One region of the Thermosinus thermophiluss DSM 23256 genome, then DNA from elsewhere that is predicted to be linked to it. Evidence: riboswitches for the same ligand, from Rfam matches in the RefSeq annotation. Region 1 holds a riboswitch; each other region holds the start of a gene.
The links. Region 1 has a riboswitch for S-adenosylmethionine ahead of BLQ99_RS06115 (YezD family protein). Riboswitches for the same ligand answer to the same signal wherever they lie in the genome.

Region 1 (7,273 bases):
CCGCCGGAAAGAACGGGCGAGTCGAAAGGTTCAACGGCGACGACTTTGAAAGAAGGTTTACGCTGTTTTATTACCTCCCCGACACCGGTGATAGTGCCACCGGTGCCAACACCACCAACGAAGATGTCTACCTGGCCGTCAGTGTCGTTCCAGATTTCTTCCGCAGTCGTGACACGATGGATTGCGGGGTTGGCAGGGTTCTTAAACTGCTGGAGTATGAAAGAATTGGGTATTTCAGCCGCCAGTTCCTCGGCCCGGCGTATGGCCCCCTTCATTCCTTCCGCCCCTGGCGTGAGCACCAGTTCCGCGCCCAGCGCCTTGAGCAGGTTACGCCGCTCGACACTCATCGTGTCCGGCATGGTAAGGATAAGCCGGTAGCCTTTGGCAGCGGCCACGAAGGCCAGGGCTATGCCGGTGTTCCCACTGGTCGGCTCGATGATAACGCTGTCCTTATTGATAAGTCCCTTGTCTTCGGCGTCCTTGATCATGGCGTAACCGATGCGGTCTTTGACGCTGCTCAGTGGATTGAAGTATTCCAGTTTGGCGATGAGCTTGGCGTTTAGTCCCTTTGCTCTGTTGTAATTCCCCAGTTCCAGAAGCGGGGTGTTGCCGATGAGATCTGTCAAGTTCGTCGCTATTTTGGCCATTTTTGTTTTCCTCCTAAGCTTTTTGTTTATTCTCAAGGTCAAGAACTTGGTTCATGCTGCCAGTGCGGTAACCGATGACCGCGCTGCCCAGCCACTCCGACCACGGGCAGCAGGATCTACCGGGAACAGCGGTATAGTTGGTCCGTGACTAAGAGTAAAAAACAAAGCTGAGATAAAAGTCCCGGTGGGACTTTACCTCAGCCTTCAGTCTTACTGATCAGCTCAGAGTTATTTACTTGTTTTTAAGTTTACCACATGTAGCCATTGGTGTCAACGTGCTCTATTTTAGCCATGGCGCAAACAAATCATCAAGCAGATCGCGCGGGTCCTCGAACCCCACGCCATGCAGCTATATTCTTAGCAAAAGCCGTCACTTCTTCGGGTGCCAGCCTTGGAGCTGCCTGATCTCGCCCATTACCAGGCTGTATGTGCCGCACTGCTTCGCTGAGATTGGGGTACCGGGCTCTCCCTTGGCACGGTTCATCGCCGCACCTTCGCCGTTGCGGCGCAGCGCCTCACCCAGGTTTGCGCCGCAGACGAATGGCACCTGAAAAGCGTGATTGTTTATATGAAACTAATTGTAGTCTTCTGATTGGCCTGAAATCAGATGCCGTCGCCGTCCACACCTTCCAGTCGCGGTAGGCGCCTTTTCTCGGTTCTATCGATCTGGGTCACTTTCCCGTCTTTTATCTGAATGACCACTTGCCCGTACTGAAGACCGCTGAGAGCCTTGAGAATTTCCGCCCTGACAGCCCCGATCTTAAAATCGCTTACCCCGTTTGTTTTCGCGTCCATCTCGCTTCCCCTTTCCCATCAGACCAGCCTGATTTTCTCGTTTATTTCGATCTGGATGACTCTCCCGTCCTGAACGATGATCGTGATTGAACCGTATCCTACTGTGCGGATTGCCGCCTCAATCTTTTCCCATACCCGGGGTGGCAGGTTGTCGGGTGTATTCATGTTACTGCTAACCGCCATGGCCATTTCCTCCCTACTCTTTGTTAATCGGTCAGCGGCAAACAAAAAATCCTTTCCGAGGAAAGGAATGTTAGTATACCTCTCCTCTCATCTTCCAGGATTACTCCTGCTGGAATTAGCACCTTGCGTTGCCGGTTGCCGGGTGTCATCGGGCCAGTCCCTCGACCTCTCTGGATAAGAGTGACTTATTTGGTTGTTTTAGATATTAACACGCCGATATAAACACTGTCAATAGCCATATTCCATCCCAATTGTTCCGAATGTATCGCCACGCCTCAACAATTGCGCGTTTCCGACTTGCCGCTATTGTAGTCTTTAATAGTTTTTTATGACCTCTTGCGCCTTTTTAAGGTTCCTAAAGCAGCCGAAACCACCGAGTGAAACCTAAGGGGAAATTATTTCATTATTGGAAACTGCACTCCACCAGCCACCGTCTTCCGGTCTCCGTAAACCCACCAGCTGACCGATTTCCACAGTTGCCCATTCACCTGCGCTGCCGGACCGTTCATCGACCAGCCAACGCCAACATTCAGCGTAGGCTTAGGGGCGGTAATATTAATACGAATTTCAGTTTCTTCAGTAACAACCAGTTTGCCTTTTTCAAACTTAGCTTCTTCTTTAACCTCGGCAGGGACTTCAAACTCCTTGCCGTTTACTTTTACATAGACCTTACCCTGCCGCTTCTCGAATTGGACGTTTGTGCGTTCTTGCTGGCCTGTTTTGGGATCCGTTTCTTTAGGAACGTAAACGATTTCCCGGGTACTGGTATTTTGTCCCTGGATATATACAGCTTGCGGCTCACTGGGTTTTGATGGTTTTCCGTCCAAGTTCACGCTGATTTGCGGCGTCTGTTGCTGCTTGGGGAAAAACTTTTCGCCCACCCAATGATTAGCAAAAATACTGCCGGCGGCCACAATGACCGCCCGCAGTATATACACAGCTTTTCGAAATTAGTATGCAGATCAAACATCACTTTAGGCCGCTTGCTCGTCGTAACACGTCAGGTCGTTCGCCCTGATCGTCGCCAGCACCTTATCCGCATACTCCGGGTCCGTGGCATATATTCGTCCCATCGTACACACAAACTGCTCAATGTCATGCGTTTCTTGCCATATGGCCAGCGCGTCAGCGTATGCCGGCTCCTCAGTCATTAGCACGCACCAGTCCTCCACGGCCTCGTCCAGACTGGCGTAGTCCTTGAATTCGTCATTTATAGTTACCCATTCGCCGTTAATATACTCCTGTGTGGTGATGGTTATTGACTTGTCACCAGCAACGGCCTTGCGGCCAAAAAGGTTATACTCGCCGATTGTATACCGCCCCCAGCCGCTTTCCAGTGCTCCCTGGGCGATGCAGACGCTGGCAGGCAGGCCGTACTTGCGGCAAACACGTTGAGCTACGGGTCCCAACCAGGCAATAAACTCATCGGGTGTCACCAGTTTTCCCCCTTATCATACGGATTTTTTCCCTGTTCGCTATTAGCCACACTATCTACAATATATTTTATGACTGCAAGGGGCCCAGCGGCCCCAAATACTGCTATGCCGTCCCAGCAACTTTTTAGTTCAATTTTGCATTACTGCGGGCATTCCACTAGTAGCCTACAACCCAAAACAAAAATAGGAGCAGAAACGCCCCTATCAATGCCTGATGATGTATTTTTGCATGCGATTCATGCTCAATGCCGCACTCCCTGCCAAATAAAAACAGCCACCTGCATGAAAAGCGTTGCAGCACAGCCGACGCGTTGCGGAAAGGCCATCTTCAACTTCTGCCGCGTTTTTCTACCGTGTCGACGAAATTCATACTGCAGAAAATAGTAGTTGCTTATTCTTTACTCAAAGAGTGTTTGGTGCGCATCTCATCACTGCACACTGGACAATAGTCGTGCGTAAATTCCGCTTCAGAATGCGTTTTTAAATACTTTTCGAGGGTTATCCAATTGCCCTGTTCGTCACGAATACGATGGCAGATCGAGCAGATTGGAATTAGTCCCTCTAGCTGAGTAACAAGGGATACATCTTCAGTAAGCACGATTGCCATTCGCTTGTTTTCATATAGTATTGGGGCTGCCGTCACCAAGAGGGTTAGCCTCTTGACCTCACCATCTTGGATAACATTAAAAATACCTTTGTTGCGAGATACAACTTGTCCGTTTAAAGCTTCGAGTACACTTTTACGCAACACGCATCTCAAACAACCGGGTGATCCTCCGCAACCCTCAGGACCACGAGCGTTAACGCATCTCAAGACCTCTCCACACTTTTGCAGGTGGGCTTCTTCTTTGGAAATACAAAAAAATTTTATGGCTGCGTCATTGATGCACCGTACTCTAACTTCGTTATTTACAATCATTACAGCTAGCGGCATAGTCTTGATGAGAAAAGCCGCAAGGCTGGCATTCAACTCACTCGACAGATCTAAGCATTCCCGCACTGTTTCCCATACCACCTTATACAAAATTGTTTCGACCAATTCATTGCGATTGTAATTACTTTGTTGTATCCATTCACTTTTTTGTTTAATTAATTACGTTGCTGACCAAATCTCTTTAAATTTGGTTCATCTACTCATTAACACATGAGAATGTATTTGGCAATCCAAAAATGCAGATTTCGGCAATTAAGTAATTATTCATCCATCCGCATAAACTTGACAAGGAGCCTCTGCGGGTATGATATTTAGGCTGCGCGGCGTTGCTTAGGCAACACCGCTAGAACAGCCAATCATACCCGCCCCTCCATGCAAAGTTTATGCAAACTTTGTTCAATTTCGGCATTTTATACGTGCAGATTTCGGCAGCCAAACTATGCAAAATAAGTCTGCCATAAACATGAGAAGCTAATTTTTAATATGTCATCAATTGGACGAGGCCTACCAAAGAAATATCCCTGCCCGAAATCAGTCCCAATTTCCTTTAAAGTTCGCCATATCATCTCGGTTTCGACAAACTCCGCAATTGTTTTTTTCCCCAAAGTGTGGGCTACCGTATTAATGGCTTGTACTAAGGCTTTTTGAGTTAAGTCACTATCCAAGTTCCTTATAAACGACCCGTCAATTTTGATATAGTCAACAGGTAGCATTTGGATATGTGTAAACGAAGAAAACCCTACGCCAAAATCGTCCAGAGCAAATTTGCATCCAAATTTTTTGAGGTGGCTAATCCAATGCCGGGCCTTTATTAAATCTTTGACTGCCGCAATTTCCGTAATCTCAAATCCGATTCTCTCAGGCTTTATTCCTTTGTTGAAAAGACCAAATTCAATAAAGTCAAGTAACTCATCATCACCTACACTTGAAGGCGAGAGGTTGACAAAAATGGATAATTCAGGATTTTTCATCAATGCTTCCATAGCAGCATTAATGACCCATCTGTCAATTTGACTCATTAGACCAAAACGCTCCGCAGTAGGAATAAACTCATTCGGGTAAATAATTCTTCCATCAGAATCCAAGATTCTTAACAGTGCTTCGTAATGACTTATCCCAGCTTCTGACATAATCGGCTGATAGTGCAAAACAAGGCGATTATCTCTCAAACTGTCATTAATCTTTTTTACAGTTGAATGTGTTTCAAATAGCCGTATTTTCTCGTCGCAGTTTTCAATAGATACCGCTCTATTTTTACCTTCTTCTTTGGCCCGATATAAGGCCACATCGGCATAGGCCAGGAGTTTTTGTGTGTCTGTTAGCTTATCAATAATGGTAATACCGATACTAACACTTACCTTACAATGGTTGCCAATCAAATCCACAGCAAACTCGACTTCATTTAGTGTCGCCAATATCTTTTTAGCTACCCTTTTTGCCCCCTCGACGCTTACGCCACGCAGTACAATGGCAAATTCATCGCCGCCAAGTCTTGCTAAAAAATCGTTTTTTCTAATAATCGCTTTTAGTTTTTTCGTCAAATCTACTAATACCTTATCGCCTGCGGCATGTCCGAACGTATCATTAATGACCTTAAAATTGTCTATATCAAGAAAAAGAAGCGCACCTGTAGTCTCCTTTTTTGCATTTTGCACAGTTTCCTCAAGATATTTTTCAAGATAGTGCCTATTGGGAATACCCGTCAGCCAATCATGGGTAGCCATGTGCTTTAACTGTTCTTCGGCTTGCTTTCTATCCGATATATCCCGCACGATACTCAAGAGGACCCTCTCATTGCCGATAGTCGTTCCCTGAGAACTTACCTCGACATAAAGCAACCGACCGTCTTTACATTTATGAACTGTCTCGAATACTATCCCTTCTTTATCTGCCAATGCCATCTGCGCTGCTATCTGACGTTTGGTGCTGCTTTCCCGCAGATCACCAACAGTCATCGAGATTAGCTCTTCTTTAGTATAGCCGTAGGTACGAACTGCGGCCTCATTCGCTTCTATAATTCGTCCATCCATGTTAATAAATAGCATAATATCTTTCGCATGTTCGGCCAGAATCCTATATTTTTGCAGTTGCTTATTAGCCTTTTCCAGCGCTTCAGTCTTTTGCCTTACCAAATCTTCGAGGTGTTTTTCGTATCTTGGGGAAATTGCTTTCATTTGCTCTTTCTGATTTATATCCGTTAAAGTACTTACCGTACCCATCAAAGTTAGCAAGATATCCTGATTAGTAACATTTTTAAGCAGTTCTAGCACTACAGTCCGATCATCTAGACGGATAGGCAAAGCAGTAATCATATATATTTTATCGCCCCAACCCTCGAATTTAGCAAAAGTAGCGTTGTTTAACGCCGCTTTCAAGGAAATGCAGTTTGCACAAACACGACCAGTTGCCCAAAACTGATAGCACGGCTCAGCATTTGGTTCTGTCTCAAAAATTGAGCTATGCGTCCCATCAGAATTAATTACTCTCTTGAGTAAAGGGTCAACCAGTCTGGCGTTATTGTAATATTTTTTTAAAACTTTCATGTCTTCGATAATGGCATTTAGCTCAGTCATACCCCACTCACCCCAAAGAATAGTGTTAGGCTTGGAAAAGATTTGCATCGCAAGTTGCTCTTTTCAATGTTTATGCAAAAGGGAAGCACCCTCTTTAGGCGGCTTCCCTTTTACGTATTACGGAACAGAGATACCTTGCCGCGAAGGTTGATGATGCTTTCCATTTTTCCAAACGAAACACAACACACTTCCTAGATTGTAAACTTTCTAATCGCTGTCTGAAATTCCTCGGCCATCTTGGCTAAAACCTGGCTGGATGCCGCAATCTCTTCCACGGAGGCCGATATTGCTCCTCGGTGGCAGCTGTTGTATTGACCGCCTGTACCTGTTTTTCAGCTCCTTGAGAACGCTGGTAATCGTAGTCGCAACCTGATACAAAGTTATTTATATTAATTCTTTTCACATATTAATTCTTTTTAGATATAAGTTTCCTTCAATAAAATATAACTAAAACCCGACATTATTTTTTAATATTCCGAAAACTGTAGAATACTATAGTCTGTAGACCAATAGTATTACCTAGCATATAGTTGTAGTATGACAGACAGAAAATTTGGCCAAGTACTGAAAAAGTTAAGAACGGCAAAGGGCATCAGCCAGGAAGACTTTGCCTTAAACGTCGGATTGCACCGCACGTACATAAGCCAGCTGGAGAGGGGCCTTAAGAGTCCGTCTTTGCGAACTATAGAGAAAATTTGCAGGGAA
Region 2 (7,273 bases), on a different contig from region 1:
AAGCCGCTGGGCGGCGGACAGGTTAAAAATGTTGAACTTGCCCTCAGGTTTATTCTCGAACAGGATATTGCCGTCGCCATTCCCGGTATGGACCGCGTTGAGCAGGTCGCACAGAATGTGCAAGTGGCGAAGAGTTTCAGGCCGCTTACGGATGAGGAACGGGCGGTACTCGCAGCCGAAGCGCAAGTTATCGGGCCCAATTTCTGCCGGCGCTGCGGTTACTGTTTGCCATGCACGGCAGGGATAGATATTCCTACGGTGTTTATTTTCCATTTGCAATATGTATCTTATGGGCTAAAAGAGGCCATCCCCATGCGTTATGCGGCACTGAAAGCGAAAGCCTCGGACTGCACCGGGTGCGGCGTATGCGAAAAGCGCTGCCCGTATAACCTGGCGATCCGCGAGCGCATGCGGCAGGTGGCTAAAGATTTGGGTTAAGGACAGCAGCAAAAAGCCCTGGTTTCCGGACTTCAGCCGGAAACCGGGGCTTTGCTTGTTGCCGGTACAAAGCCGGAATTTTATAACAATTCTTTGCCCATGGTTTGTTTTAGAAGTTAAGCATAGCCTGTGTTATAATAGGAACTATGAAAAATTTCACGAAACCGGATACATCAGGCCGAACGGAGCGATGACAATGTTGTTTGATACCCATATGCATACCAAGTTTTCTACCGATTCGCGGATGACTATAAATCAGGCTATGACCAAAGCCGGTGAGTTGGGCTTGGGAATTACGATTACCGAGCACATGGACCTTGATTATCCTGAGCCGCAGGCCTTTATTTTTAATCCCGCGGCATATTTCGCCGAGTATGAAAAATACCGCAGCGAGCAGGTTCTGCTTGGTATCGAGATTGGTATGCGGCCTGGCCTGGAGGCCGACAACCGGCGGATTGTCAGGGACTATCCATTTGACTATGTCATTGGTTCGATCCATGTCATTGACAATATAGACATTTATTGCGCCGAGTTTTATAACTTGCGGACGAAAGCTGAAGTTTACCGCCGGTATTTTGATGCGATGGCCGAGTGCCTGGAGTCTTATGAATTTATTGACAGTCTGGGGCATATCGACTATATTGCCCGGTATGCCCGGTTTGCTGATCCTGAAGTCTATTATCACGAGTTTCCGGAGCTCATTGACCGGGTGTTGGCTGCCGCAGCCCGGCGGCAATTGGCTTTGGAGATCAACACCCGACGGTTAAACCGGGAGGAGACGGTAAAGGCGCTTGTTCCGGTCTACCAACGGTTTTACGAGCTGGGCGGGAGACTGGTAACCATTGGTTCGGACGCGCATACTCCCGGCGATATCGGCAAGGGTATGGACGTGGCCCTGGCCATTGCCGATTATTGTCACCTTCGGCCGGTCTGGTTTAAAGACCGGAAAATACAATATGTGAAAAAAAACTAAAAGACAGCCTGGTAACGGCTGTCTTTTTACGTTAGCCTGGCAGATTCGAGTGGTTGCTTTGCCGGTGTGAGGCGCCTAGCGCAGGCCCGTATTCCGGACCAGGGTGCGTGCCAGATGGGGGCGGTTCATGGTATACAGGTGTACACCGTCAATGCCGTGAGCAAGGAGGTCTTCGATCTGGCGGCTGGCGTACTCAAGGCCCGCCTGTTCCATTGCTTCTTTTTGGTGACCATATTTGTCCATCAGCTTAACCAGCGCCGGCGGCAGCGTAGCGCCGCAGAGCGAGCAGATGCGTTCCACCTGGGGGCGGCTGAAGACGGGCATGATGCCGGCCATGACAGGAACGTCAATGCCCAGCGCCCGGGCGTCTTCCAGGAAGCGATAGAGCATGGCGTTGTCGAAAAAGATCTGGGTGATCAGGAAATCGACACCACTGTCCACTTTTTCTTTAAGAAACCGTAGATCGTCCTCCCGGCTGGGGCTTTCCAGGTGCCCTTCAGGGTAGGCGGCTGCGGCGATGCTGCAGGGACGGCGCTGCTGGCGGATAAAGCGGATGAGGTCTTTGGCACGGTAAGGGGTGGGGGGAATAGGGGCGTCTTTTGGAGGGTCGCCCCGTAAGGCAAGGATGTTTTCAATGCCCTGAGCGGCAAATTCGTGCAAGATTGCCTGAATGGTCGCTGCGGTGGCGCCGACGCAGGTAAGGTGCCCCAGGGCGGGAATGCCGTGGTCATGCTGGATGTGTCGGGCTACTTCCAACGTGCGGCCCCGTGTGGAACCGCCTGCGCCGTAGGTAACGCTGATAAAATCGGGCTTTAGCGCTTGCAGTTCTTCAATGCATTGGAAAATGGACTCCAGGGGGGAAGCTGGTTTGGGCGGGAAGGTTTCAAAGGACACGACAGGGCGTTTTTGAGCGAACAGCTGGTGTATCAACATGGGCGGCATCCTTTCTTGGCGTTATTTTTTGGCGCAGGTTTTGTCCAGGGGGGCCAGCCGGGTGCTTCCGACGGCGCCGAGGTGGTCGCCGATAATAAGGTAAAATAAAAGCGTCTCTTTCCGAGAGGAAAGAGACGCCATATTATGGCAGCCATACCTTTCCTCTCATCTTCCAGAATCCGAAGATTCTGCTGGATTTGGCACCAGACGCATTGTTGCCGGTTGCCGCGGTTTCACAGGGCCAGTCCCTCCACCGCTCTTGATAAGAGTACACGGTATACAACTTTTGGAAGTTGAGATTAATATACGCCAAAAATGTATTTTCTGTCAAGGGGTTTATCACTAAACAAACAGGCTTTACGCCAATAATAGCGTAAAGCCTGTTACCATCTTATTTGGAGTAGAGAATTAAAGCGATGTATTCAAGATCTTCCGTACCGGTATTTTCAATGGAGTGGGACTCGCCGTCGGCCGTAAAGACGACGTCGCCGGCTTGGACCTTAACCAGCGTGCCATTATCGTTGACCAGGCCTTCGCCTTTAAGGATGTAGTAAGTCTCAGCGTCGCCATTGTGTTGGTGGTAACCGATAGAGCAGCCCGGCTTGAGAATGCTGTGGGAGAATAACCTGCCTTTGCCTTGCAATTGTTCCATGTCCAACAGTTTAGTCCCAATTACTTCGCCCTTGCCGCCGAACCGGTTGGCGGCAACCTCGGTGACTAATTCGCCGGCCCGTTTAATCATGCTCTCAACTCCCCCTAGATATGTATTATTTGAATTTTCTCTACGTAACCTCTTAATTCCTTTAATGAGTACCGGATTTACTATTTTTTACTAGGATGCAAGATATTGGTTTAACAGACGTGATTTGCTAAAGCGCTGCCAGTGCGCTTGCGCCTAACATGTCTCACGGGCGATTGTATGCTGGGTTTTCAGTGTTATCATACCAAGCGAAATATTTCTCCGTATATCGGCGGCCCGATTCTACCAATGCTTCTTTTTTAGCAGAATCAATTCCAAAATCCATAGTCTTTACTCCTAGTGTATCAATATAGATAGTCCGGTGCCAATCATCGCTATGTAAATGTTGGTTCTGCTGGCTTTCCAAAATAGTTTCGATTAGGCTCCATGTATAGGCAAAAAAGTCGTTTATATCATGGCGAGGTGGTTCAGCATGATCCCGGAATATGGCGATTTCGCTCCCGGAAACCAAACGAAAGCCAAGGGTTTCCTGGTTATAAACATATGGACTAATTTTCTTACCTTCCTCCTGTAGTTGTTGATTATGTTTTTGATAATAGTCAGGTGTTGTTGAAAAACGTTCGACATATTTTCTCCGATCGAAAAGCTTAATTGGGAAATTATCAAGCACTCCGCCATCAACATAACAATCTCCACGGGGGCTGCGCTGAGCTGTGAAGACAAATGGTATTGACATTGATATGCGGACTGCATCAGCAACACACATTCGCGGCGTATGCTCGTGGGAAAAGACTTCCGCAAATTTCGTTGATAAGTTTGTGCCTATAAAATACAAGTCTTTAAAATTATTCGTTTCTTTTAACTTTTGAATATCATGAAAGGTTGCCTCACTGTTTCCGGTTTTAGCACTAATTAAATTTCCCACCCATTCGCGGAAAAAATTACCTCGGTACCACCCAAATTGGGAGATTAATCTACGCGTGTCTCGAATAATTCCCCACGTATCATCTAAAAATTGGCGAAAGTGCAATTCACTTATAATGTTTTTAATTTCTTTTGCGGTGTAATTTAAGCCGACCAATAAAGCAGCTATTGCACCAGCCGAAGTACCACCGACTCGCTTAATGTTCGGCAAGATCTCTTTTTCTTTTAGCACTTCGAGAGCACCGCTGTACGCTATTCCCTTAACACCGCCGCCTTCAAACACTAAATTGCGAAAATGGTAGGACACGATAACGCTCCTCCCCCTAAATCGGTTTTTATAAAAAAATATTACCAGTTTACCCCAGTGATACCATTGCCTCACTTTTTTTAGCTGATCCGGGGTCAGCTCGGGGATTTTTACAGTTGGCATCGGCCTGGCGGCGCACGCATAAATAAGAATAGCAGCCGTGATTGGCTGCCATGTTGGTTACTTACCGAAAGTCATGATCGCAGAGGATTATATCCGGGTTACTGCCTTGCATCATTTCGCCATGTATCAATTCAAGAACTTCCAGGAAGTGCTCCGCCTCGCGCCGGACATGATCGGCTAATAGCGGCGGGATTAGCGAGAGTACGGCGCACTGTTTGATAAGCTCTTCTGCGGCTGCTTTAAAATCGCGCAGGCGTATTGTAGCATCTGTTACTTCTTTTTCAAAACGTATGAAGTCGGGGGTTGGGCGGAAGTGCCACAGCATGCTGTCGAAGTCACGGGCATGCAATTGCAGCTGGTCGAACTTATTGCTGAGGACATTGGTTTTGTCGATGAATTCGCGCTCAGAAGGGTCGAGCAAACCACGGATGAATTTTAAATGATCAGCCATAATCCTGAGCCAGAATACGTTTTCGCTAACGATAGCATCTACAGGATACCGCATTTCCCCATTGCGGATTTTTTCCAGTATTTTGTAGAAGTACAGCGCTTCACGGGATATGTGGTCAATTAATAAGGGATAGTTAGAACCACCGCGGAGTTTACATTCGATAAGCAGGTGAAGGAGGTGCCGTTTAAAGCTGAAGATGTTTTTAACAGCGGTTAAAACTTGTTTCACGAAGCTGCGAAAATGATCATCGCATTGAACTTGGCAGGCCTGCTTTTCCAGCTCGGCAAAACAGTCATAGAACCGTTGGGCTTCTTCAATTAATGCGGTCTGGTCGCACGGCAGGCCTAATTTAATAAAAAGAGAATGTTCTTTCATTATCCGAAGCCAAAACCTAATTTCATGGATGGTAAGGGGAACAAAGGGTTCCACTTCCCGGCAAAAGATATCCATATAATTTTCCCACCTTTGCAAGAAATTGTTTAGTATATTTTATGTTGTTCTACATAAGCAGGTGTCTAGCCGTATAACGCGAACCAAACAAGTAAAATCCAGCTATTGCCGGGCCGAAGCGGTTGCCCGCTTTTTTAACCAAGCAACTATAAAGTGTTTGCCAAAAGGATATAAGAACAAAGGTTACGACGTTCGAGGAAGGTAATTTACCGCGGAAACTGTCCTGGTAAGCCTCAAGCAGCAGTGAGCAGGCCCACCGGCGCGCCGCTAATGAAGCAGTCGCGCCGGTTATATTTTTGGCAGGGGAGGAAACAATATCCATGACAATGTTTATGGGGGTGACGGCTGCCGATGGAGACCGTTTTTACGAAAGCATATCGCGCGTTTCGCAATTTTATTGTCTACCAGCCGCCCCGCCAGCAGCCTCCGTTCGTGCTTGACGAGAGCGAATCCTATGAACGCGAGCCCGAAGCGGATGCAACCGCCCCGCTGGCCGATGCCGCCGCCCAGCTTGCCACCTTGCTGGACTATGCCCGCGATTTACGCCGCGTCATGGAGAAAGCCCACGCCGCCTTAAGCCGCGCGGATGGAAAACAGCGTCTTGCCAACCTGGCCCAGGAACTGGAATTACTCGAACAGCGCCGGCAGGAACTGACGCCTATCCGTCTCGCCTATGACAGCGGCTCGCCGCCGCTCAAGCGCACCGTAAGCGCCAGTCTGACCGAGAACGAGAAAATCCTGCGCGAGCTGTACAGCCTGCCGGAAAACAAAGACTTTATTCTCCGCCAGTTTGAAATTCCGGCGCCAAAACCAGTCAAGGCCATGCTGGCGTTTCTCGACGGCATGGTGGACAACAAGGCAATCACTCTCTCGATCCTCCAGCCCCTGCAGCTACTATCCGGTACTGATGCCTTTAACGCCGGCGACGCCGAAAATATTGTCCGGACGCTGAACGAGTATTTACCTAACAACGAAATTAAGGTGCTGACTGAATTTGCCCAAATTGCCAAAGGAATCAATGACGGCGATACCGTGTTGTTTCTTGACGGCGCCAACCAGGCCCTGCTCCTGGGCAGTAAAGGCTTTGCCAAGCGCAGCGTGGGCACGCCGCGCATCGAGCAGACGGTGCGGGGGGCGCAGGCGGCGTTTACGGAAAACCTGCGTACCAACACCAGTCTGATCCGGACCATTTTTCCAACCAGCGAGCTGGTGACCGAAATCTTTACCGTTGGTGACCGCGCGCCTGTAAAATGCGCCATCATGTACCTAAAGCCGGTAGCCAACCCCAAGGTAGTAGCCGAGCTCAAGCGCCGCCTGACAAGTATCACGACCGACTATATCAGTGATATTGGCGTCTTGGAACAGTTCATCGAGGACCACCCCAGCATCCCCTTTCCCCAGATGTTGTCGACCGAGCGGCCCGACAGGGCGGCGGTCCATCTGGCCGAAGGCCGGATTGCCTTGCTGCTGAACGGCATACCCTTTGCGCATATCCTCCCGGTCAGTTTCTTCTCTTTTTTTCATTCCAACGAAGATTACGGCCTCAAGTTTCCGGCCGGCAGTTTCATGCGTGTCCTGCGTCTGTTAGCCGCATTTCTGTCGGTAACGCTGCCGTCTTTATACATTGCCATCAACTATTTCCACCAGGAAGCGCTTCCCACCGAGCTGGCCCTGGCCATTGCCGGCGCGCGCGAGGCCGTGCCGTCGCCGGCATTATTTGAAATTGTGCTCATGGAGTTTTCCTTTGAACTCATCCGGGAAGCGGGACTGCGAATTCCCGGCATGCTGGGGCCAACGATAGGTATTGTCGGCGCCATTATCATCGGCCAGGCGGCGGTAGCGGCCAATATCGTCAGCCCCATTATGGTAGTCATCATCGCCATTACCGGTCTGGCCTCCTTCGGCACTCCCGACTACCGGATGGCTTTCGCCTTCCGCTTAATCCGGTTTGTCTACCTGGTCTTCGCTGCAATC
Region 3 (7,273 bases), on a different contig from region 1:
TGGATCCCCATGCTGTGAAAAAACCGTTCCGCGATGCGCGGATACTTGGTGGCCACCCGCATATGCGCGTAATCGCTGATTTTGTCCTGCATTAGCTCCTGGGGAACGGCGGCAACCATGCGGCAGTAGCCGAATTTAAGGTCAAGGAGTTCATAAACGTCCTTATTTTCTTCTATCAGGACATCTTTGCCAATAATCCCGATGTCGGCAGCACCATATTCCACATAGGTGGGTAAATCGCTCGTCTTAGTGATAATGAAACGAACTTTGGCGTCATCATTGCTGATAACAAGCTTGCGCGAATCCTGGCTTAAACCTTCAGCGGCGCAGCCGACTCCGGCCAGCATCCGCACCGCCTTGTCAAAGAGCTTGCCTTTGGGCAGCGCTACTGTTAGGTAATTCATGTCCACTGCTGTCATGAATCCCCCTCATTTCTTTAATTAATTAAAGTATTAATATGATAATATATTACCATGTATGGAGAAATTTCGTCAATCCTCTTACCAGGAATTTATATGAATACGTAGAAGTATTTGGCAGAATACTAACTAGCATAAGGGAGGGGCATTATGATACCCGCACTCAATATCCTTGTCCTCAACCACCTGGCCGAGCGGCATGTTAAAACTATCACCGGCGTAATGCCGGGCATTACCGTCCATACGAGTGAATTGGCCCAAGCGGCCAGCTTTATTGCTGATACGGATATCCTGGTGTCCTGGGGCTGGATGGATATTCGGGAATTGTTTTTAGCCGCTCCCAAATTGAAATGGGTGCATGCCCTGAGCGCCGGCGTGGAAAACCTTGTCTTTCCGGAAATACAAGCTAGTTCCGTCATTCTAACCAACTCCAGGGGGATTCATGGCATTCCTGTTTCCGAGCACGTTCTGGCCCTCATGTTGGCCTTTACCCGCGGCCTCAACCGTTTAATCCGTCAACAGACAGAAAAACGGTGGAAGCGCGTTCCCACCGACGAATTGCATGAAAAAACAATCGGTATTGTCGGTCTCGGCAGCATCGGCCGGGAAATTGCCAAAAAGGCCAAGGGATTGGGAATGAATGTTCTCGCCACCAAACGCGAGATGACAACGGAAATTTTTGTCGATAAGCTCTATACCCCGGACCGGCTTGTCGACATGCTGGCCCAGTCCGATTTTGTCGTTGTCGCCTTGCCGCAGACGGAAGAAACGCGGGAGTATTTCCGGCTGGAGCATTTTGAAGCCATGAAACGCACGGCCTATTTCATAAATATCGCCCGCGGAACGGTGGTGCGCGAAGCCGATCTCGTTACCGCTCTCGAGCAGGGTCTCATTCAAGGCGCCGGCCTTGATGTTTTCGAGCACGAACCATTGCCGGAAAACAGCCCCCTGTGGGATATGCCTAATGTTATCATTACTCCCCACCTGGCCGCTTTGTCCCCCTACTACCTCGACCGGGCGGTAAAACTGTTCGCCGACAACCTGGCCCGTTTCTGCCAAGGCGGCGAAATGTTCAACGTCGTCGATAAGCAGAAGGGCTATTAATGCTTGTCATCCGCTTCCCGCAATATATTTAGCTCCGGCGTATCGCCTGGCGCCGGAGCGCTATGGTGTTTGCGGACAGCATCAACCACCGCCCGCTGGGTGCCGACGGTTTCGAGCAAACGGGCGCTGCGTTCGGCATGATTAAAATATATATACAGGGCGTGGCGGAGATTGGCAATAATTCCGCCACGCCCTTCTTTTGCCCATTGTCGCGCCCACCGGGGCGCCAGTTTATGGGCCAGGACGGCCAAGACCTTGTCGGTCACGCTCATATCGCCCCGCCTCCGTCCCACGTCATGGAGCAGCGCGCTTTTAACCGCGGTTTCCCAATTTGCCGCCGGACGCTGTGCCGCGAGTTTGGCCGCCGTATATGCCACGTTAAGCGCATGCCGCTGGTCTGGCACGCTCATCTGCCAAAACAGTTGTTGCTCGGCTTTGGTTAAGTGCTGATTAACAAACCTCCTGTCCTGTTCACTGATGCGGGCTGTCACCGCGGCGAAAAATTGCCGTACCCGTTTGTGCATTTTCAACCACCAATATAAATGAGTTTAGCATAGCCCATGGCTTGACGGCAGGCTTCGGCCGCCGCCTTATCCTGCGGCTGAAGTCCAAGACCGACGATACGCCCTGCCGCGCGGAGCTCGCCAGTCAGCGCAATCGCCTCATTCAGCCGCCCCGGCGCCCAGCCAATATAGACGTCCTTAACGTCGCCGTCCAGGGTCAGACCCTGCCGCTCAAGGGCCAGCATAAGGCGCTCGATGCCGAGAGCAAAACCGGTAGCCGGATATTCCTTCCCAAAAGCGCCTGCCATGCCATCGTAACGCCCGCCGCCGCAAAGGGGGAAGCCTAGGCCCGGCGTATAGCCTTCAAAAACAGCCCCCGTATAATAGTCAAAATTCCGGATTATTCCCAAATCAAAAGAGACATGCCCGCTTACGCCGTAATACTCAAGGAGCCGGTAAATCTCCGCCAGGTTATCGAGGGCGCGGCGGCTCATATCGTTGCTCACCATGCCATAGGCCGCATCAAGCATATTTTCCCGCCCGTGGAGCAGCGGAATACGCTTAAAAAGCGCCTGCCCGGCCGGCGATAAGGAGCTCGTCGCCAGAGCCTCGTCCAGGCCGACTAGATCGCGCTGCACCAGGCAATTTTTAATCCGCTGGCGCTCGGCCGGCGGTAATTCGCATTCATTCATTAGACCGTTAATAAATTCCACCTGACCGAGGCTGATCTGAAAGACGGTCAGCCCTGCCTCCCGCATGGCCGTGGCCGCCAGCGCTACGACCTCGGCATCGGCGGCAGGCCCCGCCGTGCCCAGCAGTTCTATACCGGCCTGGTAGAATTCGCATTGTCGACCGGCTTGGGCCTGCTCGTACCGGAAAACGTTAGTCAAATAAAACAGCCGCAGCGGTACCGGCTGTTCGCGGAGCCGGGTAGCCGCTACCCGGGCAATAGGCGTAGTCATATCCGGCCGGAGCGCTAATAGCCGGTTATTTTTATCGAGAAATTTGAACATATGCTGAACTATTTCTTGGTCGGCACCGACCGATAAAATGTCCAGATACTCAAATGTAGGCGTAATTACCTCGTCATAACCCCACCGGGTAAATAGGCCGGCAAGGGCGCTTTCCACCAAGCGCTTTTTTTTCGCATCGCGGGGTAAAAAATCCCGTGTCCCGTACGGAATTTGCGGTACAAACTCATTTTGGTTCATGGCCTGCATCCTCCTGCCGCAAACGCTCTTCCTGCTCTTCCAACCGGGCGAGAATGATTTTGTAGCCGTCAGCGCCATAGTGCAAGCAGCGCTTGACCCGGCTGATCGTGGCCGTGCTGGCCCCGGTGCGCTCGACAATGTCGTCGTAGATATGACCGGCCTTCAGCATCCGCGCCACCTCCAGGCGTTGTGCCATGGCTTTTATCTCGCTGATGGTACAGATATCTTCAAAAAACTGATAACATTCCTCCTCATTGGCGAGCAGTAAAATGGCCCGGAACAATTGGTCGGTTAAAGGCTCTTTTAGCTTAGGGTTAACGGGCATAATCCACACTCCTCCCGTGCACGCATTACCATTCTGAGCATACTATTCGCCCTCTCTCATTTCTTTCCTGCCTTTACGTCTTTTATTCTTTAATTTATGAAAATGCAATTTTAATTTTTTCTTGACAGACATTGCTATACATGATAGCATGTAACTCAACAACGGCATATCGAAACACTCTTTCATCAAGAGCTGGCTGAGGGACTGGCCCGATGACGCCGCGGCAACCATCGCACCTTCGGATGCGAAACGGTGCCAATTCCTGCAGAACGGATAGGTTCTGACAGATGAGGGGGGGAGTTTCTGTTTACAGAACAAAAACCTCTTCGTCTGCGAAGAGGTTTTCTTTATGCCCAGGAAAGGAGAGAGAAGAAAAATGATTAAACTGACCGGCATTGAAAAGGTCTATCCCGGCACTAACGGAGCGGTCCATGCTCTTAAAGGCATAAACCTGGAAGTGCGCCGCGGTGAAATTTTCGGTGTCATTGGTAAAAGCGGCGCCGGCAAGAGTACGTTAATCCGGTGCATCAATATGCTGGAGCGGCCAACCCGCGGCTCGGTAGTGGTCGACGGTGAAGAACTAACGACGATGTCCGAAAAAAACTTGCGCGAGCGACGCAAAAAAATCGGCATGATTTTTCAGCACTTTAACCTGCTGTCTTCCCGCACCGTCTATGAAAATGTAGCCTTCCCGCTTGAGTTGGCCGGCAAAAGCAAAACGGAAATTGCACAGGCTGTTTTGCCGCTCCTTGAACTGGTGGGGCTTGCCGATAAACGGGACCAGTATCCGTCCCAGCTCAGCGGCGGTCAAAAACAGCGGGTCGGTATTGCCCGCGCCTTAGCCAGCCGGCCAAAAGTGCTCTTATGCGACGAAGCCACTTCCGCCCTTGACCCGCAGACTACACAATCCATTTTGAAACTGCTCTTTGACATCAATCAAAAACTGCAGCTGACCATTGTGCTAATCACTCACGAAATGCAGGTTATTAAAGAAATCTGCGACCGCGTGGCCGTCATCGAAAACGGCGTCATTATTGAAGAAGGCCCGGTACTCGACGTCTTCACCCGTCCCCAGACGGCAACAACGCGCGAATTCATCCGCACCATTGTCAACCATGACCTGCCCGAATTCTTTGCCAATACCGTCTTTTCGCCCACACCGCTGCCGGACTCCAATCTTATTCTGCGCCTGTCCTTCATTGGCCGTACGGCCGAAGAACCCATAATTGCCGGCATGATCCGCCGGTTTAATGTTGACACCAGCATCCTTTACGGCAATATCGACCACATCAAGCACACTCCTTTCGGTACCTTGATTGTCGAACTGTCCGGCGACCAGGCCGGCATCCAGAACGCCCTCAACTACTTGCGGGCGCGAGATTTAGGAATAGAGGTGATTGGTTATGTCGCAAGAAATGCTCGTGCTGTTGGCTGAGTCGTTATGGGAAACTACTTATATGGTGGGTGTGTCGGCCTTTATCGCCGCCCTGTTTGGCGTCCCCCTCGGCGTCATCCTGGTAACGACTGACAAGGGCCATGTTTTGGAAAACCTCGCTGTCAACCGCGTTTTGGGCGCAATCGTCAATGCTACCCGCTCGACTCCGTTCATTATTCTCATGGTCGCCATCATTCCCCTGACCCGTCTCATTGTCGGGACATCCATCGGCACCGATGCGGCCATTGTGCCGCTGAGCATTGCCGCTATCCCCTTTGTCGGCCGCATCGTCGAATCGGCACTCAAAGAAGTCGACTACGGCGTCATCGAGGCCGCCCAAGCTATGGGCGCTTCCCCGCTGCAAATTATCGCCAAAGTACTCATCCCCGAAGCGCTGCCCTCGATTGTGCTTGGCCTGACGATCACTGTAATCAGCCTGATTGGTTATTCGGCCATGGCCGGCGCTATCGGCGGCGGCGGGCTGGGGGACCTGGCCATCCGCTACGGCTATCAGCGCTTCCGGGCCGACATCATGCTCGCAACCGTCATTATCCTTATTGCTCAGGTACAGCTTGTCCAGTCGTGCGGCGACTGGCTTGCCCGCCGTTTGAACAAAAAATAAACGATTAACAAGGAGGAATTCATTCATGAAACGTATCGCCCTATTGCTCGCCTTAATTTTGGCCCTTACCGCCGTCGTCGCCGGCTGCGGCGGCAAAACCCAGGCTCCGGCTACCGCCAGTGATAAAAAGGTACTGAAAGTAGGCGCCACGGCCGTTCCCCACGCCGAAATTCTGCGGGTAATTAAACCGGCTCTGGAAAAAGAGGGCATTGACCTTCAGATCGTGGAAATGAGCGATTACGTCCGTCCTAACCTGGCCGTAGCGGAAAAAGAACTGGACGCCAACTTCTTCCAACATATTCCCTACCTCAATAAGTTTGCCGCCGAGCGCAACCTTCAGCTCACTTACACCGCTGCCGTCCACATCGAACCCATGGGCATTTACTCCAAAAAAATCAAAAACTTAAATGACGTTCCTACCGACGCCGTGGTTGCCATCCCTAATGACCCGACCAACGGCGGGCGCGCGCTCGCCCTGCTGGCTAAGGCCGGCGTGATCGGGCTCAAAGACGGCGTTGGCGTCAACGCCACCGTCAAAGATATTGTCGCCAACCCGAAGAACGTGAAAATCCGTGAGCTCGAAGCGCCGCAGCTGCCCCGGGCCCTTGATGATGTCACTTTGGCCGTAATCAATACCAACTATGCACTGGAAGCCAAACTCGTGCCTACGAAAGACGCCCTCTTTATTGAACAGAAAGATTCTCCTTATGTAAATATTCTGGTCGTGCGCAAAGGCGATGAAAACCGCCCGGAAATTCAAAAGCTGACCAAAGCGTTGACCTCGGATCAAGTCCGCAAATTCATCACCGAAAAATATCAAGGTGCGGTAGTACCGGCATTCTAATTCTTAGTTAAGGAGGTAACCAATAATGCACAAATGGACGAAGCCAATCGCATTAGCCCTCGCGCTGCTGTTTACGCTCGGCCTCGTGGCCGGCTGCGGCAAACAAGCCGCCACGCCGTCCGACCGGCCTATAAAAGTGGGCGTTACCGCCGGCCCCCACGCCGAAATAATGGATGTTGTCAAAAAAGTGGCGGAAAAAGACGGTCTGAAAATCCAGGTCGTGGAGTTCAACGACTACGTGCAGCCTAATGTGGCTTTAAGCCAGGGTGACATTGACGCCAACAGTTTCCAGCACCAGCCCTATCTTGATAACATGGTTGCCGACCGCAAATATGACATCGTTTCGATCGCCAAAACGGTTATTTTCCCGATGGGTATTTACTCGAAAAAAGTCAAATCAATCGCCGACGTTAAACAAGGCGCCGTTGTCGCCATCCCCAACGACCCGACCAACGGCGGCCGCGCCCTCCTGCTCCTGGAAAAAGTCGGCCTGATCAAGCTGAAGCCTAACGCCGGCCTCAAAGCCGCCGTTACCGATATTGCGGAAAACCCGAAAAATATTAAGATTAAAGAACTGGACGCCGCCCAGATTCCCCGTTCCCTTGACGACGTGGATATTGCCGCCATTAACACCAACTATGCCATGACCGCCGGCCTTGTTCCGACCAGGGACGCCATCGCCATCGAAGACGCCAATTCTCCTTACGCCAACGTCATCGCCGTCCGCACCAAAGACAAAGACAATCCGGCTTTCCAAAAGCTAGTTAAGGCTTACCAATCTGAAGAAGTCAAAAAGTTTATCCAAGAACA
Region 4 (7,273 bases), on a different contig from region 1:
GATGGCTTTTCTAAAACCCGCGCCGTTTTTCTTGTCCCCCCTTTTTTAACACAAAAAGCTACCCTCATCGAATGCTCTGGTGCGAACAAACGCTCCTATGCGCATGTTTGCCCTTCGCTCGATAAAGGGTAGCTTTCAGCTCTCCGCAGAGCTCTTACGGCCCACCGAATATATAGTTTTAACCGCTCATCTTTGATGAGTTGTATAATCGCCGTATTCGCCGTGAATTTTTATTTTCCTGCTAAACAAATAGAATATTATAAAAGTTTTAACAATATTTTCTGATCAGCCTATTTTATTTCTTTGGCCAATGGCTGACTCAAAATGATGATGGTAATAGCCAGTTCATGTTCAGGGTCATAATCCTTTAATACGGCTTTGACCGGAAGCTGCAGCTGGTTAATCAGTGCTTCTTTGAGGCGCCGCTTGTATTCATCCAAAATTGCTGCGTCGATAACCCGAGTAATATGACGCTGCTGCTGATCCAAAACTGACAGTACCGGTATCCGTTTGTGATCGGCCGTGATCAAAATTTTGTCGTCATCGGCCATGACAACACGTTGCTTTCGCAATCCAGTGCCAAACATGCCAATGTTGAGATTGTTATTGATGCGGATAATCTCCTGCCGTAAATCGACTCCCATACCCAGCCATCCTCTCCCTGTGCGGCCGGCCCGCCGTAATCGCCAACCCCGCTGATTTATCTTTAACTACCATAACATATTTTGGAAATTCTGACAATTGCTATATTTTCATGTTAGTTCACAGCTGTTGTTTTTTTGCAATTTTACTTTTGATGTATGCAAGCCTGGCAAAAAGGAATTTGTCCAGGCTTAATTTACTATTGTCTAAATTAAAGGTGTGTCAGACCTACTGACACACCTTGGTTTGAGGGTAAGGCTAGGCATGGCGGCTCTTTTTCAGCAGGGTTTTTACTTTGTTGACCGCATCGACGCCGTCGGCGGCATAAGCATCGGCGCCAGCCTGGGCGGCGTATTCGGCGGTCAGGACGGCGCCACCGACGATTGTTGCGGCCCGGCAGCCGGCTGCGCGCAGGGCGGCGATGGTAACGTCAATCTGGGGCATGGTGGTGGTCATGAGGGCGCACAGGCCCACTACGTCGGCGTCGTGCTCGCGGGCCGCCGCCACAACCACCTCCGGCGCTACGTCTTTGCCTAAGTCGATGACGGTAAACCCGCTATTTTCCAGCAGGGTGGCGACGATATTTTTCCCCAAGTCGTGGATGTCGCCCTTGACGGTGGCGAGCACTACCGTGCCCCGGCTGGCGGCATTGGGCGGCAAGGTTGTTTTGATTATTTCAAAGGCGGCCCGCATGGCTTCGGCGGATAGCAGCACCTGGGGCAAAAAGCAGCGGCCGGCGCCAAAGGCTTCGCCCACTTCGTTCATGGCCGCCGTCAGCGCCCGGTCGGTAATGTCCAAGGGCGAATAGCCCGCCTGCAGGGCGGCCTGGACCGCGGCCGTGACAGCTTCTTTTTCGCCGCGGATGACCATCTGGCGGATTTGGTCGAGCTTATCGCCTGTTTCTTCCGCTGCCGGGTCCGCCGGTGAAGGCGCCGCCGCGCGCCCGTAGCGTTCGCTGTAGCTTTTGCCGTTTGCGTCATAACCCAGCAGGGCGCCTGCGGCGGCAAGCATGTCCTGCATCAGCGGGTCATAAGGGTTAAGGATGGGCGCGTCGAGTCCGGCCGCCAGGGCCATGGCGCAGAAGGCGGCATTCATCAGGTCGCGGCGCGGCAGACCGTAGGAAATATTGCTCAGGCCGATGACGGCCGGATAGGCGAAATGCTCCCGATACAAGCGCAAGGTTGCCAGTGTTTCCCGGGCGGCCTGTCCCTCGGCGGCGACGGTGAGAACCAGGGCGTCAAGGAGTAAATCCTGGGGGCGCAGGCCGGCCTTGAGCGCCGCCTCAACAATTTGTTTGGCCACGGCCAGCCGCTCGTTGGCCGTAGCGGGTACGCCGCCGGGAGCGACGGGGAGGCACAGGACGGCGGCGCCGTATTTTTTTGCCAGTGGCAGGAATGTTTCCAGCCGTTCCGGTTCGGCGCTCACGGAATTGACCAGCGCCCGGCCGGGGAAGGCTTTCAGCCCGGCCTCCAGGGCAGCCGGGTCGGTAGTGTCGATGGACAGGGGAACGTCGACCAGCATGGACAGCTCCTGTACCGCCCGCCCCATGGTCGCTGCCTGGTCAATGCCGGGCACGCCCATATTTACATCCAGGACGGTGGCGCCGGCCTGCACCTGGGCGAGGGCGTCTTTCTTGACGGTCAGAAAACTGCCGGAGCGGATTTCGGCGGCCAAGGCTTTGCGCCCGCTGGGGTTGATGCGTTCGCCAATAATAACCGGCGGGTGGCCCGGCCCCAGCCAAACGGTGCGGCTGCGGCTGGTGAGGGCGACGCCTTGTCTTACGGTCCGGACGGAAGTACCGCTGCCGCCCAGGTGACGGATGGCCTCAGCCATGGCCCTGATATGCTCAGGCGTGGTGCCGCAGCAGCCGCCGATATAGCTAGCGCCGGCCGCAATCAGGCGTGGCGCCCAGGCAGCCAGTTCCGCCGGACCCATGGGAAAGTGCGTTTTCCCGTCAACCAGTTCAGGCATGCCGGCATTGGGCTGGACGCTAACGGGTCGGCTGGTGTGGGCGGCGAGGGCTTCCACCACCGGCACCAGTTGGGCCGGACCGAGCGAACAGTTGGCGCCGATGATATCGGCGCCCATGGCTTCCAGCACGATGGCGGCGGTGGCCGGGTCGGTGCCGGTGACCGTACGGCCGTCGGCACCAAACGAGAGCTGGCAGATGACCGGTTTGCGGGTGGTCTGTTTGGCGGCCAGCAGCGCGGCGCGCATTTCCTGAAGGTCGATAATGGTTTCGATGATTATATAGTCGACGCCGGCGGCGTCCAAAGCGGCAATCTGCTCGGCGAAGACATCGCAGGCCTCGTCAAAGGAGAGTTCGCCGAGAGGGGCGATGAATTTGCCGGTCGGGCCGACGGAACCGGCGATTTTGGTGTGGGGCCCGGCGGCCGCGCGGGCCGCGCGAACGGCGGCGGTATTGAGGCGGGCAACGTCGCGGGCCAGGCCGTAATGGGATAGTTTAACGCGGTTGGCGCCAAAGGTGTTGGTTTCAATGATGGCGGCGCCGCTTTCAACATAGCGGCGGTGGATGGCGGTTACCACCTCCGGCCGCTCGCAGTTCCAGGCTTCGGGACATTGTCCCGGCGTCAGTCCGGCCTGCTGCAGCATCGTGCCCATCGCGCCGTCAAAAAGATAAATCATCGTGGCTCATCCTTTCACTGTGATGATGTACGCCGGGCCAAACAATTGGGCTGGCCGCAGGTAAGGCAGACATTGCCGGCGCAGGTCGGCTGCCCGTTTGGTTTGCCGGGTTTAAGGCCGATAACGGCCGTCACCGATTTGCGCGGGATCAGCATGGACGAAGCGGTTACCGTAATGCCAATCGCGCCGCCGCCGGCGAGGGCCACGACGTGCTGCTGCACGGTGATGTCCCAATCGCCGTAGCCGGGACTGTACCGCTTGGTCGCGGTCATTCCCTGATGGGCCGCTTCCCGGTTAATCAGCGCGTTGACCTGGTCAGCCGCTGCTTCCACCGCCGTGGTGCCGGCGGCATCCAGAAGCAGCGCCGCGGCCGCGTCGCCTTGGCGAAAGCGGCGGGAGATTTCCGCTTCGATGGCTTCACCGATGGTGACGGCCAAGACGGCTACTTGTACGGATCCGGCCAGGTGGTTGGCAATATTGGCGCCGCTAAGCCTAAGGGGAGTAGGCGCGAGAATGACGCCGTCGGCCGGTGAATAGGGATATACCTGCCAGATCCCGCGCGGCACGGCCAGGACCTGAGCGTCAAGGCAGGCCTGGCGGAGCAGAGCGTCGGGAAAGCGGGCCGCCCGGGCCAGGCCGGCATACCGCCGTGTTTCATTAATATCCACTTTGGTTAACTGAGCGTTATATACAGGCGTACCAAAAACCCCCTTTCCAAGAGGAAAGGGGGCGCCCGGTCGCAGTCCTTTCCTCTTATCTTTCAGAACCATAAGATTCTGCAGGAATTAGCACCAAGCGCAATGCCGGTTGCCGGGTGTCATCGGGCCAGTCCCTCGACCGCTCTGGATAAGAGTATTCACGTTATGATAGTTTTTAACTATATCAGAAAGTATAAGTTTTTAACCGCAAAGTTCGCGAAGAGCGCGAAGTTGCGCTAAGTATTTTTTGGCGCGGCACGCGTCGCGCCCGATATACCCTTTGCGTTCTTTGCGCCCTACCCTGAAAACGATGTGTGCCAACAGAGCTGACATACCCCAATTTTAGGCAATAGTAAACTAAGCCTGTACAAATCTATTTTTTGACAGGCCTGGTGTACAAAAGAAAGCTGATTTTCTAGTGTATCACCCTGTCATTGAGAACTCTTTAACCTCTTCGCCAATTATTATCCGAATACTTTGGTCGCTAATAATGAATTGAACATCGTCGTCCAGTTTCTTTATGTTTTTGACAAGGTTTACTAAACTTTTTATTTTGCTACGACGCATTTGTTCCGACAAATAGTTTTCCCCAAGGTCCTTATATGGTTCCTTGCGAATCAGCATGTGATATATGGCTACAATGATTGCATGCGCTACTGCTACCGCAGCTCGTTTCTTACCTCTTCTGGCTGCTATTCGATGGTATAAGGATGATAAATAACAGTTTTTCATCCGCGCTATAGTATGTGCTGCCTGAACTAGTTGCGACCTAAGTTGCGGATTGCCCGGTTTAGCTTTCCCAGATCTTCGCTTTCCGGCACTTTCGTTATTCCCTGGAGCTAGTCCGGACCATGCGGCTATATGCTTGTCGCTTGGAAACCGGCTCATGTCAAGTCCTATTTCTGCCAATATTACTTGGGCAATCCGTTTCCCTATTCCAGGGATTGTATCTATTAGCTCCAGGGCTTCCTTAAAATTTTCGTCTTCTCGTTCTATTCGCTCCATCATCAAGTCTAGTGATGCTATTTGTTTATCTAAGGCTTCAATAGCTTCAAGTTGGATCTGGATTAGAGTGCGAATATCAGGGCTTACTATTCCGTCTAGGGCAGTTTCAAGTTCTTCCTGGGAAGCACTCAACCGGCCACGGGATAATTCAGCCAGTTTTTTCGGGTCGTTTACACCGGCAGCAATTGCTTTGATGATTTCTTTAGCCGTTACGCCGTTTATATCGCTTACCACTGATGATAATTTTATGTTGCAGCCTTCCAAGAATTTTTGCAGCCTCTGAATTTCTCGGGCACGTTCCTGAATTTTTGCTGTGCGTAACCTCGTGATTTCGCGCATTTCCCGTTGCCTACGCTCGGGAATGAAGCTTGGTTTTAGTAGTCCATGGCGAAGAAGCGAAGCTATCCACTCGGCATCCTTAACATCGGTTTTTCGTCCAGGTACATTTTTAATGTGTTGGGCATTGACTATTATCGCTTTTATTCCTTCGGCTTCCAGAACATTGATAACCGGTTTCCAGTAGACACCGGTGCTTTCCATTGCTACAATTTCCACTTCATGTTTTTTAAGCCAATCGGCAAGTTTATGCAGCTGTTCTGACGTAGTGCCGAAACTGTTGCGTCGCATTTTTTCATTTACCAAGGCACAGGCTTCAATTTTACGTTTGTGAATGTCTAACCCGCAACACCGCTCATAAACTACCTGGACATTATTACTCATTCTAATTCTCCTTCTGCGGCCTTATTTTGCGACTGGTGCAATCATCTCTAGGGATGTATTCTACCCTGCGTACTCTCCAATAGGAGGTGACAGTTAGTGATGCACCAAATGATTGAGGACAATCTTTGCGTCAGGCTCAAAGCGCTAGTGCGCAACGTCCTTTTGTCGCCCAGCCGCAAGCTAAATATTCGCCGCAGACTATCCGTTTTCATGCCTTTGTGGTGCCAATTTATTGGCATGATTATCTTTGCGGTTTTTTTCATCATAGAATATTTTCCCAAGCGGTGTCAAGGGGGAGCGGAGCCGTGGCGAAATTATTTAATTATGTAAACTACATTTTATCGGTTTCCGAATAAATTTTTGCAGGATATTAAGAAAAGAGCGTTGAAATGAAAGGAGAATTTTGGATGCTATTTTGTATGCTCTGGGGTGAAAAAATTGGGCAAAATTATTGCCATTGCCAACCAAAAGGGCGGTGTCGGCAAGACGACCACGTCGGTAAATTTGAGCGCCTGCCTGGCCGAGCTGGGGAAAAAGGTGATGCTCGTCGATATCGACCCGCAGGGTAATTCGACCAGCGGGCTCGGGGTCAATAAGGCCAGCATTAAGCACTGCGTCTATGACGCCCTGATCAACGATGTCCCGGTCGAAACCCTGCTGCTGCCGACCGAAATCCCTAATCTAGTGCTGCTGCCGGCTACCATCCAACTGGCCGGCGCCGAAATTGAACTGGTATCGGTTATGTCGCGGGAGACGAAGCTGAAGCGGGCCCTTGATAAAGTGAAATATAAATATGACTATATAATCATTGATTGTCCGCCGTCGCTGGGGTTACTGACCATTAACTCCTTAACGGCGGCCAATTCAGTTATCATTCCCATCCAATGCGAGTTTTACGCTTTAGAAGGATTGACCCAACTGATGAATACGATCAACTTGGTCCAGAAAAACCTTAACCCCATCCTAACGCTGGAAGGGGTGGTGCTGACGATGTTTGACGCTCGGACCAATTTATCGATTCAGGTTGTGGATGAAGTCAAAAATCATTTCCGCCATAAGGTATATCAGACCATTATTCCCCGCAATGTGCGGCTAAGCGAAGCCCCCAGTCACGGCAAGCCGGTCATCAAATATGACCCGAAATCGAAAGGGGCGGAAGTTTATTTTGACTTAGCGAAAGAGGTGATTGGCGATGACTAAGGCCCGTGGCCTGGGACGCGGTTTGGATGCCCTTTTTCCGGCGACGCCGGCCGGTGGCGATGAGCCGGTCAATGAAATTGCCATAAAAGAAATTACCCCCAACCGGTTTCAGCCGCGGCGCACATTTGATCCCGAGGCGCTCGAAGAACTGGCGCAATCAATCCGGCAGTACGGGGTCGTGCAGCCCATTGTCGTCCGCAAGACCATGAACGGCTATGAGCTGGTAGCGGGCGAGCGGCGGTGGCGGGCTTCCCAGCTGGCCGGCCTGAAAACCATTCCCGCGGTCGTACGGGATTATACCGACGCGGAGATGACGGAAATCGCCCTTATCGAGAATCTGCAGCGCCAGGATCTAAACCCCA

Region 2: linked by a shared signal. The riboswitch ahead of metF (methylenetetrahydrofolate reductase [NAD(P)H]) and the one ahead of BLQ99_RS06115 (YezD family protein) in region 1 are both predicted to bind S-adenosylmethionine.
Region 3: linked by a shared signal. The riboswitch ahead of BLQ99_RS06195 (methionine ABC transporter ATP-binding protein) and the one ahead of BLQ99_RS06115 (YezD family protein) in region 1 are both predicted to bind S-adenosylmethionine.
Region 4: linked by a shared signal. The riboswitch ahead of BLQ99_RS07825 (vitamin B12 dependent-methionine synthase activation domain-containing protein) and the one ahead of BLQ99_RS06115 (YezD family protein) in region 1 are both predicted to bind S-adenosylmethionine.

What each region holds. Positions count from the first base shown of each region.
Region 1 is NZ_FNBU01000007.1:107,673-114,945, forward strand. Features, by position in the region: gene cysK (cysteine synthase A) at 1-647, opposite strand, end outside; gene BLQ99_RS15035 (hypothetical protein) at 1,018-1,194, opposite strand; gene BLQ99_RS06110 (YezD family protein) at 1,251-1,442, opposite strand; gene BLQ99_RS06115 (YezD family protein) at 1,461-1,625, opposite strand; SAM riboswitch class I at 1,710-1,806, opposite strand; gene BLQ99_RS06120 (hypothetical protein) at 2,021-2,539, opposite strand; gene BLQ99_RS06125 (glycoside hydrolase family 73 protein) at 2,600-3,061, opposite strand; gene BLQ99_RS06130 (transcriptional regulator) at 3,453-4,061, opposite strand; gene BLQ99_RS06135 (putative bifunctional diguanylate cyclase/phosphodiesterase) at 4,433-6,568, opposite strand; gene BLQ99_RS15425 (helix-turn-helix domain-containing protein) at 7,106-7,273, shown strand, end outside.
Region 2 is NZ_FNBU01000006.1:97,736-105,008, forward strand. Features, by position in the region: gene BLQ99_RS05415 (aldo/keto reductase) at 1-438, shown strand, start outside; gene BLQ99_RS05420 (histidinol phosphate phosphatase) at 635-1,411, shown strand; gene metF (methylenetetrahydrofolate reductase [NAD(P)H]) at 1,487-2,344, opposite strand; SAM riboswitch class I at 2,507-2,613, opposite strand; gene BLQ99_RS05430 (cupin domain-containing protein) at 2,736-3,086, opposite strand; gene BLQ99_RS05435 (patatin-like phospholipase family protein) at 3,250-4,275, opposite strand; gene BLQ99_RS05440 (DUF2935 domain-containing protein) at 4,460-5,299, opposite strand; gene BLQ99_RS05445 (spore germination protein) at 5,651-7,273, shown strand, end outside.
Region 3 is NZ_FNBU01000008.1:3,725-10,997, reverse strand. Features, by position in the region: gene hisG (ATP phosphoribosyltransferase) at 1-419, opposite strand, end outside; gene BLQ99_RS06215 (D-2-hydroxyacid dehydrogenase) at 570-1,523, shown strand; gene BLQ99_RS06210 (HDIG domain-containing metalloprotein) at 1,520-2,047, opposite strand; gene hisZ (ATP phosphoribosyltransferase regulatory subunit) at 2,050-3,237, opposite strand; gene BLQ99_RS06200 (YerC/YecD family TrpR-related protein) at 3,224-3,562, opposite strand; SAM riboswitch class I at 3,742-3,856, shown strand; gene BLQ99_RS06195 (methionine ABC transporter ATP-binding protein) at 3,939-4,997, shown strand; gene BLQ99_RS06190 (methionine ABC transporter permease) at 4,966-5,619, shown strand; gene BLQ99_RS06185 (MetQ/NlpA family ABC transporter substrate-binding protein) at 5,645-6,463, shown strand; gene BLQ99_RS06180 (MetQ/NlpA family ABC transporter substrate-binding protein) at 6,489-7,273, shown strand, end outside.
Region 4 is NZ_FNBU01000010.1:96,183-103,455, reverse strand. Features, by position in the region: gene BLQ99_RS07835 (Na-translocating system protein MpsC family protein) at 291-644, opposite strand; gene BLQ99_RS07830 (homocysteine S-methyltransferase family protein) at 901-3,288, opposite strand; gene BLQ99_RS07825 (vitamin B12 dependent-methionine synthase activation domain-containing protein) at 3,303-3,956, opposite strand; SAM riboswitch class I at 4,039-4,141, opposite strand; gene BLQ99_RS07820 (IS110 family RNA-guided transposase) at 4,410-5,711, opposite strand; gene BLQ99_RS07810 (ParA family protein) at 6,150-6,911, shown strand; gene BLQ99_RS07805 (ParB/RepB/Spo0J family partition protein) at 6,904-7,273, shown strand, end outside.